DNA from 2 places in the Lactobacillus amylovorus DSM 20531 genome. Region 1 is predicted to be linked to the other one. Evidence: predicted binding sites of a transcription regulator. Region 1 holds the regulator's gene; the other holds the start of a gene.
The links. The regulator Rex, encoded in region 1, represses fermentation and respiration genes when NADH is low (regulators of the CRP and FNR family bind a similar motif). The targets are predictions, from matches to a motif close to TTGTGAANTANTTCACAA.
Positions count from the first base shown of each region.

Region 2: the regulator Rex is predicted to act here: its motif matches at 10,052-10,069, upstream of adhE (bifunctional acetaldehyde-CoA/alcohol dehydrogenase).

Region 1 is NZ_CP017706.1:730,927-742,688, forward strand. It holds partial or broken gene LA20531_RS03810 (sucrose-specific PTS transporter subunit IIBC) at 1-238, opposite strand, end outside; gene LA20531_RS03815 (sucrose-6-phosphate hydrolase) at 480-1,928, shown strand; gene LA20531_RS03820 (LacI family DNA-binding transcriptional regulator) at 1,944-2,930, shown strand; gene LA20531_RS03825 (redox-sensing transcriptional repressor Rex) at 2,972-3,607, opposite strand; gene LA20531_RS03830 (ABC-F family ATP-binding cassette domain-containing protein) at 3,792-5,708, shown strand; partial or broken gene oxc (oxalyl-CoA decarboxylase) at 5,879-7,591, shown strand; gene frc (formyl-CoA transferase) at 7,591-8,925, shown strand; gene LA20531_RS03845 (IS4 family transposase) at 9,124-10,485, shown strand; partial or broken gene LA20531_RS03850 (CaiB/BaiF CoA transferase family protein) at 10,662-11,762, shown strand, end outside.
Region 2 is NZ_CP017706.1:1,541,664-1,553,425, reverse strand. It holds gene LA20531_RS08015 (phosphoenolpyruvate carboxykinase (ATP)) at 1-857, shown strand, start outside; gene LA20531_RS08010 (bis(5'-nucleosyl)-tetraphosphatase) at 932-1,345, opposite strand; gene LA20531_RS08005 (P8 family protein) at 1,495-1,722, opposite strand; gene LA20531_RS08000 (carboxymuconolactone decarboxylase family protein) at 1,840-2,571, opposite strand; gene LA20531_RS07995 (acetate/propionate family kinase) at 2,673-3,866, opposite strand; gene LA20531_RS07990 (IS30 family transposase) at 4,108-5,157, opposite strand; gene glmS (glutamine--fructose-6-phosphate transaminase (isomerizing)) at 5,382-7,193, opposite strand; gene adhE (bifunctional acetaldehyde-CoA/alcohol dehydrogenase) at 7,395-10,022, opposite strand; gene LA20531_RS07975 (amino acid permease) at 10,333-11,706, shown strand; gene LA20531_RS07970 (DapH/DapD/GlmU-related protein) at 11,734-11,762, opposite strand, start outside.

The DNA.
Region 1 (11,762 bases):
TGATTTTAATGAATTCGTCGTAAACGTCATTAACATCCCCTGGCCCAATAATAACTTGATATTGGCCATTAGTCTTAAATGTGCCTTTAACATCTGGATCGTTGTCCAATGCTTTTTGATCAACCTTTGAGTCATCTTTTAAAACTAAACGCAAACGAGTAGCACAGTGAGCACCAGCGATAATATTGTCGCGGCCCACGTCTTTAATTACTCGTTCAGCCACCTTTCTGTGGTCCATATTTGTTTCCTCCCATGTAAGCGCTTTATTATCATTTCACTAATTATGATAACGCATTCAAAAATATGTCAATCGCTTGACATAAATTTCTATATTTTATTTTTACTTATAGTTTTTATTATGGATAAATAAGGCATTATTGTAGTAAATACCAATATGAAAAATATGATAATCGTTTGACATTTTTTTATAATCTACTAAAATATCATATAAAGATAACGCTTACATGGAGGCTTTTATTATGGAATGGACAAGAGAAAAACGTTACTTACCTTATAGTAAATGGGATGCCGATACTTTACTTCATTTGCAAGCACAAGCAGCCAATTCCCCTTACCAAATGCACTATCACTTACATCCAATTTCTGGGTTAATCAACGATCCAAATGGTTTTTCTTACTTTAATGGTGAATATCATCTTTTCTATCAATCATATCCATTTGGTGCTGTTCACGGCTTAAAGTCATGGGTTCACTTTAAATCATCAGATTTAGTTAACTGGGAAAGCTTAGGCTTAGCTGTTGAACCCGATACAATGGCTGATTCTCACGGGGCATACTCAGGTTCTGCTCGTGAAATTGACGGCAAATTATTCCTAATGTACACAGGTAACCACCGCGATGAAAATTGGGTTCGCATCCCTTATCAAGTTGGTGCTTGGATGGACAAAAATGGGAAGGTTGCTGATAAAACTATCTTATTTAAGAATCCTGACCACATTACTGAACACTTCCGCGACCCACAAATTTTAAAGCAAAACGACACCTACTACGCTATTTTGGGTGCACAAGACAAAGCTGAAAAACATGGTCATATTGATGTGTGGAAATCAAAGGATTTAAAGAATTGGGAAGAACTAGGCTTCTTAGACATGGGCACAGATGACTTAGGTTACATGATCGAATGTCCTAACATTGTTAGAGTCGATGGCCACGTTGTTGTAATTTTCTGCCCTCAAGGCTTAGACAAGAAGATTGCCGACTACGATGACATTTACCCTAACATGTACATCATTGCCGACGACATTGATTTTAAAAATCATAAATTAATCAATCCTGGTAAATTGCACAATTTGGACAAAGGCTTCGACGTTTACGCTACCCAAGCATTTAACGCACCTAATGGCAAAGTCTATGAAATCAGCTGGGTTGGTTTACCAGATACCACTTACCCAACCGATAATGAAAACTGGGCCAACTGCCTTAGTCAAGTCAAAAAATTATCTATCAAAGATGGTAAGTTAATGCAAAAACCTGTTTCTGCTATGCAAGAACTTCGTTACAATGAAAAAGAAATTTCAGACGAAAACAAAGCTAGTCAACAATATGAAGCTGAACTCACAATTAAAGCTGGTCAAAAAGGCAGTCTTTACCTTGCCGCAAACGATAATTTAACTAGCGGCCTTAAACTTGATTTCGACACTGAAAACGGAACTTTAATTCTTGATCGTTCTAACGCTGGTCAAAAAGTTTCTGTCGATTATGGTGAAACTAGACAAGCTAACTTTGAAGCTAACACTGACTTAAAGTTAAACATCTTTATTGATCATTCATTAATTGAAATTTTCGTGAACCACGGCGAAGAAGTTTTAACCGGTCGTTATTTTGCAGATCAAAACAATACTAAATTCGCATTTGCACAAAAGACACACTATAATGGTAAATTATGGCAAATGAAAACTATTCTTTAGATTAAGGTGATATAGATGGCAGCTAAATTAAGCGATGTTGCCAAAGAAGCAGGTTGTTCAGTTACTACGGTTTCACGTGTAATCAACAACCATGGCTATTTAAGTCAAAAAACCAAAGATAAAGTTTTTGCGGCAATGCGAAAGCTAAATTATCAACCCAATTCTGTTGCCCGCTCTCTTCAAGGTAAAAGAATGAATCTAGTTGGATTGATTTTCCCTGGTATTATTAATCCATTTTTTGCGGAACTAGTGCAAAACATCGAAGAAGAATTATTCAAAAAAGGCTACAAAGTTATCATGTGCAACGCTAGTCGTGATAAAGAAAAAGAGCATGAATATTTACGCATGCTCCAAGCCAATCAAGTTGATGGTATTATCGCAGGTGCACACAACTTGGGGATTGAAGAATATAAGCAATTAGGTTTGCCAATTGTTTCTTTTGACCGTAAATTATCTGATAATGTCCCTATCGTAAGTTGTGATAACTACCAAGGTATCAAATTAGCCATGCATGATTTAATTCAAGCCGGCTGTAAAAAGATTTACTTTTTGGGTAATGAACATAAAAAAGGCAATCCTACCGATGAACGATTGGATACCTATCTCGATGAAGTGAAAAAGCATGACTTAAAACCACATATTCGTTCTGTCGCTTTTTCTGATTCTTCTAACATTAAAAATATGCAAATTCATGACATGTTAGTTGAAAACCATCCTGATGGCGTAGTTTGCACTGACGATTTAACTGCTATCTTGGTTTTACAAGAAGCTAAAAAATTAGGTATTAAAGTCCCTAAGGAATTAAAAGTAATCGGCTTTGATGGCACTAAATTGATTCAGACTTATCATTCTGAATTAACCACCATCGCCCAACCTATTCACGATATTGCTACATTATTAGTGGATTTGCTTTTAAAGCGAATTGCACATCCCGACGAAGAGCTAAAGCAAATGAACTACACATTGCCTGTAAAACTAATTAAAAGTGAAACGACCGCATAAAAAAACGACTGAGTTGAATCTCAGTCGTTTTTGTTTTGGCATTAATTTTCTTTATCGCTGTCTAAGAAGTAGATCAGTGTTTGTAATTCAGTGGCTAAATCTACGTTTTGTACACGGACATTAGCTGGAGCAGACAATCTAATTGGAGTAAAGTTCATAATTCCCTTTACACCAGCATCTACCATTTCATCAGTTGTCTTTTGCGCTGCAGTTGAAGGAACGGTTAAAATTGCAATTGAAATTTGTTGGTCACTCAATTGTTGCTTTAAATCGTCCATGTCATAAACGGGAACACCGCTTAAAATACGACCAGTGATTTCCTTATTAATATCAAAAGCACATGAAATTCTAATATTGTTACTACGTTTAAAGTTGTAATTTAACAAGGCACGTCCCAAGTTACCTACACCGATCAAGGCAACATTAGTCAATGTGTCTTGATTCAAAATCTTCTTGAAGAATGTAAGCAAGTTCTTAACGTCGTAGCCATATCCACGTTTACCTAATGCGCCAAAATAAGAAAAGTCTCTTCTAATTGAGGCACTATCAACTTGAACAGCTTCTGACAATTCAGTTGATGAAACCTTATCTTTGCCTTCTTCATTCAAAATCAGCAAATAACGGTAATATAATGGTAATCTTTTGGCTGTTGCCTTTGGAATCTTTATTTTTTCCATTTGAAGCCCTCCAAACTTATTCCATGTTTGTGAATGTACAATCAATCACTACTATCATAACTGTTATTATGCCTTTTGTGCAAGTATCTTTTTCACAAAGATACACTTTTTCACATATTGACATGAGAAAACCAGTAATATTAGGCTTGCATCATATGATAGAATAATGATTAGGTGAAAAATTATGATTATTGCACAAGGACACGATTTAGAACAACAATTTGGTGCCAACACGTTATTTAAGAATGTTACTTTTTCAATCGATTCAAATGCAAGAATCGGCTTAGTTGGCCCTAATGGGGTTGGTAAAACTACCCTATTAAAAATTATGACAGGCGAACAAGAACCTACTCGTGGTGAATTTACCGTTAATAAAGGTATTGATGTAGGTTATATCGCCCAGGAAAATGCTTTAGACGAAGACAAAACTATCTGGGATGAAATGGAATCCGTTTTTGCTCCTTTAATCAAAGAAGGCAAAGTATTAACCAACATGCAGCAACAAATTGCAGACCATCCTGAAGATCAGGACTTACTAAAGCAATATGACCAAAAGCAGTTCAATTTTGAACAAAAAGGTGGCTATACTTACCAATCAGATATCAAGAGTATCCTTAACGGCTTTAAGTTTCCTGAAGATACTTGGCAAAAACGCATTGGTAGTTTATCTGGTGGTGAAAAAACCAGATTAGCCTTCGTTAAGTTGCTTTTGCGTAAGCCTGCCTTGCTCTTACTAGACGAACCAACCAACTATTTGGACCTAGATACGCTTGATTGGCTGGAAGGCTTTTTAAAGAACTACAGCGGCGCCATTTTAGTAGTATCCCACGACCAATACTTTTTGGATCATTTGGCAACACAAATTTTTGAGTTGCAATTTGGTAAGCTGACTACTTTTAAAGGTAATTATTCTGCCTACGTAATGCAGCGTGAACAACGTGATAAAGATCAAGAAGCTGCTTACGAAAAACAACAAGCTGAAATCAAGAAAGATGAAGAGTTCATTCAAAAGAACTTGGTTCGTGCCACAACTACTAAGAGAGCACAAAGTCGCCGCAAGAAGCTAGAAAAGATCGATCGCATCAAGCCGCCTAAGCATAAGAACAAGGTGCGTATTCACTTTAGTAGCGAACGTCCATCTGGTAAGGAAGTTTTAATCTTTAATGATTTAACTATTGGCTATCCTGAAAAAACGATGGTGAGTGACATCTCCTTCCAAGTAAATAAAGGTGATCGTGTCGCCGTCATCGGTCCTAACGGAATCGGCAAATCTACTTTACTGAAGACAATTATGAAGCAGCTGAAGCCAAAAGGCGGTTCAATCAAGTATGGTGCTTCGTTAGACATTGGTTACTACGACCAGGAATTGCAAGGACTCGATCCATCTAAGACTGTTTTGGACACCGTTTGGGATCGTCATAAGACTATGCCAGAACGTGACGTTCGTTCAATTTTGGCCAGTTTCTTATTTACGGCTAAAGATATCGATAAAACAGTTGGACAATTATCTGGTGGTCAAAAGGCGCGTTTAACTTTAACTGTCTTGTCACTTGAACATGACAATTTCTTACTAATGGACGAACCAACCAACCACTTGGATATTGAAGCTAAAGAAGTACTTGAAAAAGCATTGAAGGACTTTGATGGTACTTTGCTCTTTGTATCCCACGACCGTTACTTCATTAACCAACTTGCCAATAAGATCGTTTCAGTTAGAGATGGTCATGCCAAGATTTATAATGGTAACTATTCTTACTACCTTGATGAAAAAGCAAAGCAAGCTAATGCCACAGCTAGCGCAACTGAAGATGCGGAACCTGTAAAGGCAGTTAGTGAACAAAAGCTTTCTTACCAGGAACAAAAACAGCGTGATTCGCAAAAGAGAAAATTGCAACGAGCAATCGATCAAGCGGAAAAAGAAATCGAAGACTTAGAAGCTAAAGAAAAAGATATTCAAAACGAAATGGCTAACCCAGAGATTGCTTCTAACTTTGATAAATTGGGACCTCTTCAAGAACAACTAGACGAGATTCAAAAGCAACTAGATACTGCTAACAACAACTGGGGAAAGGCTATCGAAGAACTAGATAACTTTGAATAAAAGACAGCCACTATAACTAAATAGTTATAGTGTTTTTTTGCCTTATTATACATGTATTATAAATAACGCAGCTTATTTCTATAATTGCTTGTATCTTATTTTTAAGAGGTGTATCTTGATCTTGAATGTGAGGTTATAAGCATTTTTTATTTTTGAAAGAAGGATTTATCGTGGTTGATAATACATCACTCACTGGTGCAGCACTTTTAATCGATGCTTTACAAGCCAATGGATTAAACAATATGTATGGTGTTGTAGGTATTCCAGTTACCGATTTTGCCCGTTTAGCTGAACTAAAGGGTATGAAATTTTATGGATTTAGACGTGAAGACTCAGCCGTAGATGCAGCAGCAGCTGCTGGTTTTATTACAGGTAAACCTGGCGTAGCTTTAACTGTATCCGCTCCTTGATTTTTAAATGGTTTAACAGCTTTAGCACAAGCTACTAAGAACTGTTTCCCATTAATTATGATCTCAGGTTCATCTGATCGTCACATTATCGACCTTGATCGTGGAGATTACGAAGGTCTTGATCAATACAACGTTGCTAAACCATTCTGTAAAGCAGCTTACCGTGTTGATCGTGCAGAAGATATGGGCTTAGCCGTTGCTCGTGCTGTTAGAACAGCAGTTAGTGGCCGTCCAGGTGGTGTTTATTTGGACCTTCCTGCAGCAACTGTTAGCGACACTGTTGCACAAAAGTCAGATGCCAACATCTACAAAGTAGTAGATCCAGCACCAAAGCAATTACCATCAGACGAAGCAATTAACCGTGCCGTTGAATTATTAAATAATGCTAAGCACCCTGTACTTCTTCTTGGTAAAGGTGCCGCATATGCTCAAGCTGAAGATGAAATCAGAGAATTAGTTACTAAGACCAACATTCCATTCTTACCAATGTCAATGGCTAAGGGTGTTGTTCCAGACGACTCACCAGCATCTGCTGCCTCCGCTCGTTCATTTACACTTGGTCAAGCCGACGTTGTTCTTCTGGTTGGCGCTCGTCTTAACTGGATGCTTTCAAATGGTGGTTCACCATTATTCAGCCCAGATGCTAAATTCATTCAAGTTGATATTGATGCAACTGAATTTGATTCCAACAGAAAGATTGATGCTCCATTACAAGGTGACATTAAGTCAGTAATGCAAAAATTCAATTCTGCTGTTATTGACGCTGGTGTCAAGGCACCGCAAGATTGGCTTGATCAAATTAAGACCGAAAGTGAAAAGAACAACACTAAATTTGCTAAGAGAATCTCTGCTTCAGAAGCTAAGCCAACTTTAGGTTACTACAGTGCAATCGAACCTATTAATGACCTTCTTCAAAAACATCCAGATACTTATATAGTAAGTGAAGGTGCTAACACCTTGGACATTGGTCGTAACTTAATCAGCATGCAAAAACCTCGTCACCGTCTTGACACTGGTACTTGGGGTGTTATGGGTGTCGGCATGGGTTACGCCATCGCTACAGCCGTTGAAACTGGCAAGCCAGTTATCGCCCTTGAAGGTGACTCAGCCTTTGGTTTTGACGGTATGGAAATGGAAACTATCTGCCGTTACCACTTACCTGTTATTGTCGTTGTTGTTAACAACGGTGGTATTTACAACGGTGATGTTAACGTTGTTCCTGACCAACCAGGCCCAACTGTCTTGGATCACGACGCTCACTATGGTGACATTGCTAAGGCATTTGGCGGTGACAGTTACCGTGTAAATAACTACACTGAAATGAAAGATGCCCTCGAAAAAGCATACGAATCAGGCAACCCAACAATTATTGATGCTCAAATCCCAGCATCAATGGGTAAAGAATCAGGTCACATTGGCAACTTAAACCCAAAGTTGGACTTAAGTTCTCTTGAAGAAAAGGAGAATAAATAATGGCTGAAGAAAATAAATATGCACCTTTAAAAGGTATTAAGGTTGTTGACCGGACTCAAGTACAATCTGGTCCTTCATGTACTCAACTTTTAGCATGGCTCGGTGCTGACGTTATCAAGATTGAACGTCCCAACACTGGTGACCCAACTAGAAATGAATTGCTTGATATTCAAGATTCATGGAGTCTTTACTACTTGCAATTAAATGCTAACAAGAAGTCATTGACTTTGAATATCAAGACTGACGAAGGTAAAAAGATTATGTACGACTTAATCAAGAAGGCCGATGTCTTTGTTGAAAACATCGCTCCTGGTTCTGCCGAACGTAATGGCTTTGGTTGGGAAAAATTGCATGCAATGAACCCCAAGTTGATCTATGCTTCATTGAAGGGCTTTAACAAAGGCTCACGTTTTGAAAATGTTAAGGCATTTGAACCAGTTGCTCAATCTGCTGGTGGTGCTGCTTCTGCTACTGGTTGGAACAAGGGTGAAAACAATGTACCTACTCAATCAGCAGCTGCTTTAGGTGACTCCAACTCAGGAATGCACTTAACAATCGGTATTTTAGCTGCCCTTCTTCAACGTGAACAAACTGGTGAAGGTACTTTTGTATACCAATCAATGCAAGATGCTGTATTGAACCTTTGCCGTATCAAGTTACGTGACCAAATTATGTTGGACAATTTAGGTGCTTTACCTCACTACGCTGTTTACCCTAACTACAAATGGGGCAAAGCTATTCCTCGTGCTGAGAATACCGAAGGTGGTCAAGTTATTGGTTGGACTTACAAGGCTAAGGGCTGGGAAACTGATCCTAACGCTTACGTATACATTGTTGTTCAAAATAGTAACAAGAGCTGGGAAGCTATTGCCAACACAATGGGTCACCCAAAATGGATCACCGATGAACGCTTCCAAGATTGGCAACACCGTCAATTAAACAAAGAAGATCTTTACAAGTGTATTGAAAGCTACACCAAGAACTATGACAAGTATGAATTAACCAAGACTTTGGGTAAAGCTGGTATTCCAGTTGGTCCTGTTCTTGACTGGCACGAACTTGAAAATGATCCAGACTTGAACTCAGATGGTACAATTGTCACTATTGATCAAGGTGGCAATCGTGGCAAATTCAAGACTATTGGTTTACCATTTACTCTTTCTAACTACAAGCCTGATTACAAACGCGCTCCAGACCTTGGTGAAAACAACAAAGAAATCTTATCTTCACTTGGTTACGATCCAGATCAAATCGAAAAGTTAACTGAAGAAGGCGTAATTTCTAAGGCTAAAGGTCCTAAGAACCCACGCACTGAAGTTATCAAAGGTGAATAATTAATTTACCGAAAAAAGCTGTTCAAAATCTGCAATGTCATTAAGTTAAGACATTGACATTATATCGACAGCTTTTAAAGATCGAATCATTTTGATTCGGTCTTTTTTCTTTTTAAAATAAAAAGTAAGCAGAGTTTATTTGCCCTTCTGCTCACTTTCGTCATATTATCTGGTCTTTCATAGAAAGCTGTGCCTCTTATGAAATCCCTTCACTCAAATATTTTAAAGCTGATGGATAGTATTATCAATAAAATCGCTGACAACATTCACGATTTCTCTGTATCTGATCAAGCTTTTACTCGCTGTCGTAAGCTCAATTCCACTGATTTGATTAAGTTAATTCTTAACATGGGAGCTGGCAGCCTGAATTCGGAAATTTTTCATGCTTTTCCTGACATAAATTCTAGAATGACTGCTTCGGCTTTTGAACAACAAAAGGCTAAATTAAAGCCTGAATGCTTTAAAGAAATTATGGCTGAGCTTAGTCAGGCAAACAATGCACCGCAATTACTAGATGACAAATACTTAGTTGTAGCGATTGATGGTTCCGATTTTGATCAGCCTTTTAATCCAAAATCAAAGAATATTTTTCAAGGCAAAGATGGTAGAAAATATTGCCAGATACATGTAAACGCTTTTTATGATGTTTTGAATAAATTATATTTAGACATGGTTATCCAACCTAGACAAAAAATGGATGAACGTGAGGCAGCTTTAACCATGATAAAGAAATTAGCCCAGCAAGAAAAAGATTTTCTAGTCCTGATGGATCGTGGCTACATTAGCTTTAATTTAATTGAAAATTGCAATCGATTAAAACATTGCCACTATGTTATGCGATCAAAATCCGGAGATGGTGCTTTTAAAGAAATTGTAGCTATGTCGAATCATGAATACGATATTGACTTATCATGCAGAGTAACTTCGTCACATTATTATTATGTCACCCATAAAGATACAGAAAAGTTTCTTCACCTGATTCTTCACAAAAAGCATCACTATAAAGCTGTTCGTTCTAAAAATACCAGAGATCAACGCTGGGATTTTGAGGATATGTGTGATGTTAGATTTAGAGTTTGTAAGTTTAGAATCAATCCACCAGGTTCAGACGATGAGTGGGAAGTCCTCATCACCAATTTAGATCGAAATGAATATCCTCTAGCTAGAATGAAAGAGATCTATCATCTTCGCTGGGGAATAGAAACTTCTTTTAGGGAGCTTAAATATGACTTAAGCGGCATACAGTTTCATTCTAAAAAAGATCAATTTGTTTATATGGAAATATACGCCCATTTTGCAATGTATAATGCCGTGAGTTTATCAATAATTGCGAGCTCAAAACCGTATACTCAGGGAAAATATCAATATCAAATAGATTTTAAAATGGCCTGTTGTATCTGGCGACGATATTTTAGTATAAGTGATAATTCAGATAAAAACTTCACACAATTACTGCTAGATGTGGCATTTTATTTAACGCCCATTCGACCAGGAAGAAAAGATAAACGAAATCTAAAAGTTAAATTAGTAGTTGGCTTTCCTTATCGTCTAGCAGCTTGAACTAATTTAAACGGCTATCTTAAGATGGCTTATTTGTGCTATCAAAAAAAGACATTTATCAAATAAAATAATTCGATAAATGTCTCAAAAAGTGTCATCAGATTAGTCAATGTCTTAACTTAATGACATTGCAAAATCTGGACAGCTTTTTTCTTTTACATAGAAAGTGTGTCATAATGACCGAACCTAATTACAGTGAATTAGAAGCTAAAAATGTTCACTTATATAAAGATAAGCCCTACCCCTTAAGCGGTATTTTAGTCGTCGATTTTACCCACGTTTTATCAGGCCCAACCTGTACCAGAATGTTAGCAGATGCAGGTGCACGGGTAATTCATATTGAACGAAAAACTGGTGACGATACGCGTCATATGGGACCATACATCGCTGATGGTTCTAGTGAATACTTTAGAATCTGCAATGCAGGTAAAGAATCCATTGCTTTAGATTTAAAAGATCCTAAAGACCATGCATTAGCCGAAAAAATGATTGCTAAAGCAGATGTTGTAGTTGAAAACTTCCGTCCTGGCGTTATGAAGCGTCTAGGATTTGGCCCTGAAGAAATGGTCAAAAAATATCCCAAATTGATCTTTGCCTCTATTTCTGGTTTTGGTCAATATGGTCCTTGGTCTAAACAAGCGGCTTACGATACGATTATTCAAGCTGTTTCAGGCTTAATGGATGCAACTGGTACGCCCGAAGGCAAACCAACTAGAGTCGGTACTTCAGTGTCTGATGTAGTGGCCGGTATTATGGGCTATAGCGCCATTATGACGGCCTTAGTTGCTCGTGATCGTACTGGTAAAGGAACTACTGTTGACGTTTCAATGCTTGACTCTACCTTCTCCTTAATGGTTCAGGATTTAATGATCGCATTAGGGCCACACAAGATGCCACATCGTATCGGCAATCGCCACCCAGATATGTATCCATTCGATACCTTTGACTGTAAAGATCAGCCTATTGCCATCTGTTGTGGTAACGATCATTTATGGAGTCTGTTATCACATGCCTTAGGCCACGATGAATGGGTTGAGCAAAAAGACTTCAAAACTAACGACTTACGCGAAAAAACTGGCAAAAAGTTAAAGATGCAATGCAAAGTGTCCTCAAGACTAAAGATGCAGCTGAATGGGATAAAATTTTGCATGAAGCTGGCGTCCCTGCTGGTCTTGTCCTTAACGTAGATAAGACACGCCGGTTGGATCAAATTATCGCGCGTGGCATGGTTAAGACTTTGCCAGATGGCAATGAAGTACTAGGCTCACCGATGAAGT
Region 2 (11,762 bases), 810 kb from region 1:
ACGAAATGTACGATGGCAAATACGACATCACTGTATTGCACGACGACGCATTCATCATTTCACGTGAAGATGGTTCATCAGTAGCTCTTGAACCTTCATACTTCGACAAGACTCACGACTACCCAGCAGGTCACCACGAAACTAAGTATTACACCACTATTATGAACTGTGATGTAACTCTTGACGAAAACGGCAAGAAGGTTATCGTTACTGAAGACTTACGTAACAACAACGGTCGTGTTATCAAGACCCGTTACACTAGTCCTCACCGTGTAGACTTTGAAAAGTCACCAATTACTGCTTTGTTCTGGATCATGAAGGACGGTTCATTACCTCCAATCATCAAGATCGATGACCCAGTATTGGCAACTACTATGGGTTGTACTTTAGCAACCAAGAGAACTTCTGCTGAAAACTTGCCAAAGGGCTTCGATATGAATACTTTGGTTATCGAACCATTCGCAGACCCATTCCGTGCATACCCTGTATCAGGCGACTACACAGACTTCAAGGAATTGTTCACTAAGCGTGGCGCTAGTTGCTACAGCTTGAACACTGACGCATTCATGGGCAAGGATATTCCAAAGGAAGTTACTAAGAAGTTAATCGAAGACTTGGCTAACGGCAACATTAAGGACAGCGACTTCAAGCCATTCGGTAACTTCAAGGGTGTAAGCTACTTACCAATTGACGGTTACGAAGTTCACCTTGAAGACCCAGAATACCAAAAGACCTTGGCCAAGAGAATGCAAGATCGTTTGAACTGGCTCAACAAGTACGATGAAGAACACCCAGAAACTCCAATCCAAGATGAGGCTAAGAAGACTTTGGAAGCTATCATCAAAGAATTGAGCTAATTAGGAAATGTTTCATATAATTAAATAAGATTTCTTAATGACGAAAATACGAGAGCTTAATGCTCTCGTATTTTTTATTGCTTAATGTAATCCCGCGCGGCTCTTAGTACGTCCATCTTGCCATGTTCTGTTAGATACTTTTTAGCTTCTTTAAAAGTAACCCACTTGTCTGCTAAGATCTCTTCTTTTTGCTTAGCTACCTTTTGTCCTGCAACGTACTTGGCCAGATAATATGTAACAGTTTTAGTTTTCTTTTCTGTTAATGAATATTTCTTCTTACGCATAAAATTGAAATCAAATTCTGGCTTTAGCCCTACCTCTTCCGCAACTTCACGTTTAGCTGCTTCTTGGACTGTCTCCTCGCCTTCTAAGTGTCCTTTAGGGAAACCCCAGTTATGATTTACTACGCTCTGTACAATTAAATATTCTAGCTCTCCGCTAACAGCTCTTCGATAAATAACTGCACCTGCCGAATGTTCCATAATCATTTTTGTCACCCAACCTTTAATAATTAAAACAATTATTAAATATTTATTAATGAAGGTCAAGAAATTAGGATCAAAAAAATGACCAAATCCTCTAGACTTGGTCACCTTATGTGCAGACGAAATTATTTAATTAAATAGAATGTTTTAAGTTACTTCTTTAAGTTCTTTTCGCAGTAATCCTTAACTTCGTCATCGCTGGCTTTAAGGATCCATTCAACAGCTGCTTCAGTCTTCATCGTGTCGTGGCCATTTGCTTCCATTTCGTGGTCCCAGATAGCGTCACGAATAGGCATGTGGTTACCCTTTGCCCAATCAAAAACTTGGTCCATTTCACGATCAATCATAGCGGTTTGTTCAATTTCTAATGCATCTGCCATAATAAAAGCTTCCTTCCTGATAACCATTACATTATAGTTTCATCAGATCTGATTACAATTATATTGTAGTGCCATCAGGTGCAAGTGTTAAATAAAACGCCTCATTCTTATTATTTTTTAATCTTTACCATTAACCGCTTCATCGGCCTTGTTAACAATGGTTACAGCGTTCAAACTTCTTGGGTAACCAATGAATGGAACGTTTTGTTCAATCACTTTCATTAAGAACTCTTTATCATTACCCAATTTAATATTAGCTTGAGCATGTGCTAAAAGTTGCGGTTCACAGCCGCCTTGTGCAGCAATGTAGCAGAAGGTTACCATTTCACGGTCATTGTCACTTAAGCCTTTTCTAGTGTAGTAATCGCCAAAGCAGTTATCTACTAACCACTTGTTGATAGTACCCTTCTTAGCAAAGTCTTTCATTTGTGGTCCAAATAAGCGAATTTGGGTCTCTTCGCCCTTTTCAAGACGATTGTCCATAGTAGTTGTGGCCTGACCTTCAAGTGGGAGTTTTACGCCACGACTAAGCAGGATATCGTTCGTTGCCTTGAAGAAGGGCAAAACTCTACCTAAACCCAAATAGTCTACAGCTTGATATAATACTTCCTTGACTTCAACTGGATTTATTCCATTATCAAGGGCTACCGAAAGCATCACTTTATATTCTTCGATGCCTTGCATCCCTAAAAGATAAGCTAACGTGGACAACATCTTGGTACGATCAGGTAAATCTACATCTGCTTGTACTTCATCAAAGGTAAAATAATTAATCCTTTCTAAAGCTTCAGGATCAGTTTTTTCTAGTAAGTTTGCATGTGCGTTCTGTGCATCTTTTTTAATTGACATATTACTTTTCCTTTCTAAAACGGCTATCTTCACCATTCATTTAAATACAGCCATTTAGAAAAGGAAAATATCAATTTACTATCCTTAGAAATAACTTTTGCTTATGCTAACGTAGCACAATTAGTTAATCTCACGACATCTCGAGCAATCATCAATTCTTCATTAGTTGGAATTATCATTACTTGAATCTTCGAATCAGGTTTAGTGATAACTTTTTGACCATTAGTCTTATTTGCTTCATAATCCGGATCTACGCCCATGTACTTGAAGGAATCCATAATTGCTTTACGCATGCCCACATCGCCTTCACTAACGCCAGCAGTGAGTACAATAGCATCTACGCCACCCATTTCAGCAATAAATGAGCCAATATACCGAACTATTCTATTTAAGAAAATCTTGCGAGCAAGAATTGCGCGCGGGTTCTTATTATATTTCAAATCACGCATATCTGATGAAATACCTGAGATACCTAGCAAACCCGACTTCTGGTTTAAAACATCAATCATTTCATCCATTGACATACCGGTTTTATGCATTAAGTGCTGCAATAGTGAAGGATCAACATCTCCTGAACGAGTTCCCATCGTAATACCTGACAATGGACTAAATCCCATTGAAGTGTCATAGGACTTACCATTCTTCACAGCAGTTATTGAAGCACCATTTCCTAGGTGACAAATAATCAGCTTAGACTCCCTAAGATCCTTATGCATCATCTTAGCAGCTTCTAAAGTTACATAATGAACAGATGTACCGTGAGCACCATATTTACGGGCACGATATTTTTCATAATATTCATAAGGAATAGAATACAAATAATGTACAGGATCAAGCATCTCATGAAAAGAAGTATCAAAAACAGCAACTTGTGGCACTTTAGGCAAAACATGCATAAATGCTTCAATTCCTCGTGCTTCTGGTGGATTATGCAATGGGGCAAAATCTGACAAATCAAGTATCTTTTGCAACTTATTTTTATCAATTACAGTTGAATCTTTGAAATATTCGCCACCATTAACTACTCGATGGCCTACCCCCACAATCTCATTCAAACTCTTTAAAACGTGATATTTCTGCAAATCCTTAATTAATATGCTAACTGCAGCTTCTTGATCAGGAATGGCAATTTTCTTAGTATACTTTGTACCATCAACTAAAGCAATGGAAAAGGTAGAATCTTCTAGTCCAATTCGATCGCCCATCCCCTTAGCAATCACTTTTTCATCTGGAAATGAAAATAATTTGAACTTAAATGAAGAACTCCCTGAATTTACTGCCAAAACCTTTTTCATAAACTAAATCCCCCGATTCATTTAGTTATATTTTTCACAAGTGAATTTTCATTTATTAGTATAGCTCTTTAATTTTATAATTAAAATGTTTTTATAAAAATAATTTTATTAGCTACAAGTATTGATTTATCAATATATCTTAAAAATTGTTGCTTGATCAAATAGTTTCTTAAAAAGAATCTTTCAATAGCAAAAACCCTAATTTATATATTTTCGTAAATTGCAATAATAAATTGAACATTTATACTGCTTGATAGATATGATCTAATTCTTTCTCAAAGATTTCATCTGGAGTATGATATGCCAAGATCTTTCTTGGTAGTGAATTGCACCAGGTTTCAATATTAATGATATCTTGAAGAGAATAGTTATTGATGTAATCACCTTTGGGAATAAATCTGCGAATAAGGCCATTGTGTCTTTCAACAGTGCCTTTATCACAAGAAGTATATGGATGAGCATAGTAAACCAGGGTTTTTGAAACTGTCTCCAGATTGGATAAATCCGCAAACTCTGATCCATTATCAGTTGTAATTGTCTTAAAGATGTCATTCCAATGTTCACTATACTGTTTGCGCAGAGCCTGAAAAGCAGTCATCACACTGGCGGCTGTCTTATCAGGAATACGCAAGATTAAAAATTCACGGCTCATTCGTTCAGACAAAGTTAGCAGTACTTGATCATCCTTAGTTTTATGTCCTAAGACTAAATCGCATTCCCAGTGGCCAAATTCCTTACGATCATTGATCTCCTTGGGACGTTCTTCAATACTTCGGCCAAGCTTTTTCTTATTTTTACGAATGCGATGTATTTTAGTATTGCGCTTTAACTTTTCTGGCAAATCAGAATTTCTCATACCCATTAAGCATTGATCTACATAGTTGTACAAGGTTCTAGTGCAAACTACCTGATCACGAGAAAATTCTCCTAAAGCTAAGCAGCGATTGGCACATACATCAAGAGACCAGCCATCTTCGCAGAAATGCTTATTAACGTATTTGATAAAGTCAAATTTCTTTAAGAAATCTGATTTACGACCGCAATTCTTACGATGTATTTGGTAAGCTTTATCACCTTGTTGTGCCTTATAGCGTTTTTTCTTACCATGATAAAGCAAAACAGTACCACGTTTAACCTCATAACTGATAGTAGAAGGAGAGCAATCAAGCTCACGAGCAATAGCCCTAAGAGAGAAACCGTCTTTAATACGGGTTTGAATAACAACCCGTTGCTCAAATGATAAATGCTTTCCCTTTTGGTGCTTAGGCATGATAGAATGTAAAGAGTCCATTTGTGACCTCCAATAGATGTTTTTGTGATTATTAACATTCTATCAAACAGGTCCAAATGGACTTTTTATTTTTCTAAAGTGTTCAATTTGATTTTACAATCGGCGATTTATATATTTTAAATATTTAAAATAATGCACCTTATTTGCTCATTATTTAACAAATAATCATTAAAAATATCCTCAGAATCAATTGACTCTGAGGATATTTCTTTCAATCTTGTTTTTTATTCAACAGTAACACTCTTAGCTAAGTTACGTGGCTTATCAACATCTAATCCTTTATCTTTAGAAGCATAATAAGCTAAAAGTTGTGCCGGTACAACTGTCAATAAAGCTGACATGTAGTAATTGATTTCTGGTAAGACAATATCATCGCCATCTTCTGCAAAATCTTTACCCACAATCTTAATAACACTTGCACCACGAGATACAACTTCTTGAATGTTACCACGAGTAAGATCTGCAGTAACTGGGTCATTAATCAAAGCAACGACTGGGGTACCTTTTTCAATTAATGAAATTGTACCGTGCTTAAGTTCTGCCGCTGCAAAACCTTCAGTTTGAATATAAGATACTTCTTTTAACTTCAAAGCAGCTTCAAGTGCAACTGCATAATCCATGCCACGACCAATGTAAAAGGCATTTCTTGACTTGACTAAGTACTTGTCTGCAAGCTTCTTAAGTTTTTCTTTGCCATCTACTAATTGTTGGATGCCTTCTGCAGCCATCGCCAAGTCTTTACGTAAATCCCAGTTTTTAGCTTCTTTATTGCCTAATCTTTCACCTAATGCTTTAGCAAGAACAGCTTGTAAAGCAACTTGAGCAGTGTAAGCCTTAGTTGAAGCAACAGCAATTTCAGGACCGGCACCTAAAAGCATGGTATAAGTTGCTTCACGAGAAAGAGTTGAACCAGCTACGTTAGTCATAGTCAAACTTGGAATGCCACGTTTATTAGTTTCTTTCAAAACAACACGTGAATCTGCAGTTTCACCTGATTGAGTCAAGAAAATAAAGAATGGATGCTTGCTCATCATTGGGAAGTGATAACCAGCTTCAGAAGCAAGACCTACTTCAGTTGGGATGCCAGTGTAGTGTTCAAAGATAATCTTTCCAACAAGACCTGCATGATAACTAGTTCCTGCAGCAAAGATGTAAAGACGATCTGCCTTAGAAATAGCATCAATAATCTTAGAATCTACCTTAGGTTGACCATCATTATCCAAGTAGTTTTGAGATAAATGACGCATAACACCAGGTTGTTCATCGATTTCCTTAAGCATGTAGAATTCGTAAGTACCTTTTGAAGCTGCATTAGGATCAATATCTAAGACATGAGGTTCACGATCAACTTTCTTGCCATCAATAGTTTCAATAGTGTAAGAATCCTTAGTGATGTCACCTACATCGCCATCTTGTAAGTCAACGAAAGTCTTAGTTTGGTCAAACACTGAGATAGCATCTGAAGCAATAATGTTAAAACCATCACCAATCCCTAACATCATTGGAGACTTGTTCTTAGCAATAAAGACGTGATCTGGTTCAGTATTATCTACAAGTAAAAATGCATATGAGCCTTTTACAAGCTTCAAAGCTTCCTTAAATGCAGAAAAACCATCCAAATTCTTGTCACGAGCAATCTTACCAACTAATTGAACTACAACTTCAGTATCAGTATCTGAATGGAATTTAACCCCTTGTAAGTACTTTTCCTTTAATTCAGCGTAATTTTCAATCACACCGTTGTGAACTAAGTAAAAGCGCTTAGCTTCATCAAAATGAGGATGAGCGTTGTCAACGGTTGGCTTACCATGGGTTGCCCAACGCGTATGACCAATTCCTACTAAACCTTGTTCATCTGGAGTTAACTTTTCTTTTAAGTTAGAAATACGGCCAACAGCCTTAGTTAAATATTCATGACCCTGCAAATCATTTAAGTAGATACCAGCTGAATCATATCCACGGTATTCCAAGTTAGTTAATCCATTTAAAATAATATTTCTTGCAGGCTTACCTACAACTCCGACAATTCCGCACATAGACTTTTTCTCCTTTTGGTCTAGTTCAATATTCTTATAGTGGACCAGTTTAAATTCATTGTTACAGTAGCAATAATATTCTTTTTTAGCAAAGCGGTCAAGTACAAATCATCGAAATTGGTATAATACATAACTTAACTTTTTGTACAAAAAATAGCTATCAGTTTCTCAACCGATAGCCATTCTTTAATAATATTTTATTTACTTATTGATTGAAGTATTTTTACCCTCATAGCTGTCTCTCATCAATTGAGCAATTTCACTAATAAGTGGAGCTGATGGATTAGTTACAGTGTTTTGATCACCGTATGCTTCAACAGCTAATTCGTCAACTTTCTTGTCGAATTCAGCCTTGTCAACGCCATAGTCCTTATAAGCCATCTTAATACCAACTGATTGAGCCAAATCGATAATCTTTTGAACTAATCCTTCAATCAATTCTTCCTTGCTTGAACCAGTCAAGCCAATGGCCTTAGCAATATCTGCATAATCTGTATCAGCACGGTAAACAGAGTAATGAGGCCACATAGCAAGCTTTTCTGGACGCTTAGAATTGAAGCGGATAACTTGTGGTAAAGCAATAGCATCACTTACACCACTTGGAATATCAAAGGTTGAACCTACAGTGTGAGCAATTGAGTGTTCCAAACCAAGGAATGCGTTTGAGTAAGCCATACCTGCAATAGTAGCGGCATCGTGCATTTGCTTACGAGCAGCAAGATTACCATCGTAAGAGTTCTTTAAGTTGGCAAAAATGATTTTAATAGCTTCAAGTGACCAACCACGAGTAAAGTCAGTAGCCATTGTTGAAACATAACTTTCAATTGCGTGACCCAATGCTTCAAAACCTGACCAAGCAATTAAACGCTTAGGCATTTCTTGAACAAATTGATCGTCAACAATTGAAACATCTGGAGTTAAAGCATAATCACATAAAGTGTGCTTAATACCAGTCTTAGCATCGCTAATGATAGCAATTGGTGAAACTTCTGAACCAGTACCTGAAGTAGTTGGGATACATACAAGTTGAACGCCGTTAATCTTTGGGAAGCGAACTACTCTTTTTCTGATGTCCAAAAACTTTTGGTAAGCTTCCTCAAAACTCATTTCTGGGTTTTCATAGAACAAACGCATTGCCTTAGCAGCGTCCATTACTGAACCACCACCGATAGCAATCACAACGTCTGGCTTGAAGATGTTCATTCTGTGAACACCGTCTTTAATCACGTCAGTGTTAGGATCAAGAGTTACAGCCTTGAATACTTCGTATTCCTTTTGGCCACGGCGCTTTGAAATGATGTCAGTAATTTCATCAGCAAAGCCTTGATCAGCAACACCTTCATCAGTAACGATGAAGAAACGATTTACGTTTGGCATGTGACGTAAGTAGTTAGCTGCGTTGTGTTCGAAGTAGGTCTTAGAAGGAACCTTTACCCATTGCATGTTGTCGCGACGCATAGCAACTGTTTTGATATTAAGCAAGTCCTTAGCACCAATGTTGTGTGAGAAGGTGTTGGCACCATAAGAACCAGTACCTAAAGTAAGTGATGGCAACATGTTGTTGTAAAGGTCACCGATACCACCGAGGGCAGCTGGTGAGTTAACCAAGATACGGCAAGCATCCATCTTCATTGCAAATTCATCAATGATCTTCTTGTCGCTTGAGTGAAGACCAGCGGTGTGACCACGACCACCGTAATCAAGAAGTTCAGAACAAATTCTGAAGGCATCGTCATGGTTCTTAGCACGGTACAAAGTAAATACTGGTGAAAGCTTTTCAGCTGAAAGTGGGAACTTTCTACCAACACCGTTGTATTCAGCAACGATTACCTTGGTGTTCTTTGGTACATCAACACCACAAAGCTTAGCAATTTCGTAAGCTGATTTACCAGCTACAGGACCTGCAACAGTACCACGTCTTGGGTCGATGAAGTGTTCTTCGAACTTCTTAATTTCTTCTTTGTTTAAGAAATAGCAGTTCCACTTCTTGAATTCATCAACAACCTTGTCGTAAATCTCGTCGTCTACAACAACTGAGTTTTCTGAAGCACAAACCATACCATTGTCGAACGTCTTTGATAAAACGATGTCATAAACAGCACGGTCGATGTTAGCTGACTTTTCAATGTAAGATGGACCGTTACCAGGACCAACACCGATAGCAGGTTTACCTGATGAGTAAGCAGCCTTAACCATGCCAGGACCACCAGTTGCCAAAATAGTTTGAACACCTGGATTGTTCATCAAATCAGTGGTTGCATCCAAACTTGGTTCTTCAATCCATTGAATTGCGTCTTTTGGAGCACCTGCAGCAACAGCAGCAGCTTGAATAATCTTACCAGTTTCTACACAACTCTTTTGAGCTTGTGGGTGGAAACCGAAGATGATAGTGTTTCTTGTCTTTAAAGCAAGCATAGCTTTGAAGATAACAGTTGAAGTTGGGTTAGTTACTGGAGTAACACCAGCGATAACACCCTTAGGCTCAGCAATTTTGGTTAAACCTAATTCTTTATCTTCGTCAATAACACCAACAGTTTTTTCGTGACGTAAACTGTTCCAAATGTTTTCACTAGCGTACATGTTCTTGGTAGTCTTGTCTTCTACCACACCACGCTTGGTTTCTTCAACAGCCATCTTTGCTAATGGGTAAGCATTTTGTTCACCTGCAGTAGCAACTGCTTCACAGATCTTATCAACTTGTTCTTGTGTGAAGTTGGCCATTTCATCTAAAGCGACATGTGATTTCTTTACTAAATTGTCTACCATGTCGTAGATTTGCTTTTTCTTTTGTTCCTCTGTAAGAGTCTCTTTTTGTTGTGTCTTAGCCATATTTTCTTACCTCTAAGATCTACTAATTCTTGTGAACTAATTTACAATTTCAACTATAGCACAATAACTTTAAAAGTAAATGCATGAAATCCATACATTTTCTAGTGAGCAAGGTATTTAATGGCCCTAAGTTTCAGCTATAACTTAAATGAAAGCGCTTGTTATATTATTTGTTTGTGAATTAACAAACTTATTAAAAAGCATCAGTTTTTTATATTTTCTAAAAATTGTCTACTTTATCTGGTGCAGTTTCGCTACAATGATAAAATATTAAGTATATATGAAAAAACTGAAAACATGGGGGACTTATATGAATGATAAAAAATCGCAAACCGATTCCGATTATAAGCGAACCCTAAGCAACGCACACATACAGCTGATTGCTTTAGGCGGGACAATCGGAACCGGACTTTTCCTAGGTGTTGGTGATAGTATTCACCGCGCTGGCCCTAGTGTCATTTTAATCTACATCATTGTTGGGGTTTTTCTCTTTTTATTGATGCGGGCGCTAGGCGAGCTGATCATGTCCGACTTGCACAAACACACCTACATTGATTTTATTGAACAATATCTTGGTAAGAACATCGGCTTTATTACTGGGTACTTGTACTGGATAAGTTGGATTACGTTAGGCATGGCAGAAACAACCGCCTTAGGAATCTATTTCAAATATTGGTTTCCAACACTGAAACCCTGGATTCCCGGAATCATCACAATCGCCGTTTTATTAATCATCAATTTAATCTCGGCACGAGTTTTCGGTAACCTTGAATTTAGTTTTGCTATTATCAAAATCGTCACGATCGTGGTTTTCGTTTTATTGATTATTTACTTGCTGGTCACAGGTGGCAAGACCTCATTTGGACCGGTTGCCTTTGTAAACTTAGAAGATCACGGCGGATTCTTTGCAAGAGGCACAAAAGGATTCTGGCAAGGCTTCCAAATGGTTATCTTCAGTTTTATCGGTGTTGAATTGATCGGTTTAACTGCTGCGGAAGCACAAAATCCAGAAACTACTTTAAAGCGTGCGGTCAACCAATTGCCAGTTCGAATTATTTTATTCTATGTCATGGCAATTTTAGGAATTTTGTTAGTAATTCCTTGGTCAAAAGTAGCAACTAACTCCAGTCCATTTGTTCAAGCACTTGGAGCTACGGGAATTAGAAATGCGAGTTTAATCATTAACTTCGTTGTAATTTCTGCGGCGGTGTCATCTACCAATAGTTTTTTATACAGTGCGGGACGACTTTTGTTCTCCGTTACTTTCCACGGCAAAGGCAAGTGGAATCAAACTTTTGGTCACCTATCCAGACGGCAGTTGCCACAAAATGCTTTAATTTTGTCAGCATTATTTATGGCCTGCGCACCACTGATTACCTTGATTATCGGCGATCAAGCCTTTAACTTTATTTCATCTACTTCAACAAGTATGTTCTTAATCATTTGGTGCTTAATGGTTTTAACTCACATTGCTTACAGAAGAAAAACACCCGAAAATGAACTAAGCGATTTTAAGATGCCTGGCTTTCCTTATGTTGATTATTTGATTTTATTATTCTTTGTTTTAATGATCATCTTACTTTTAATCTTGCCAAGCTACCGCATCCCAATGATTTCAGCTATCGTTACCTTCCTCATCTTGTACTTAATCTCCAAACTCTGGAGTGACAAAAAAGAAGCTTAAAAAAATACGCGATAATGTTGCGTTTTTTTATTTGTCTATTTTTTTGATAATTTTTG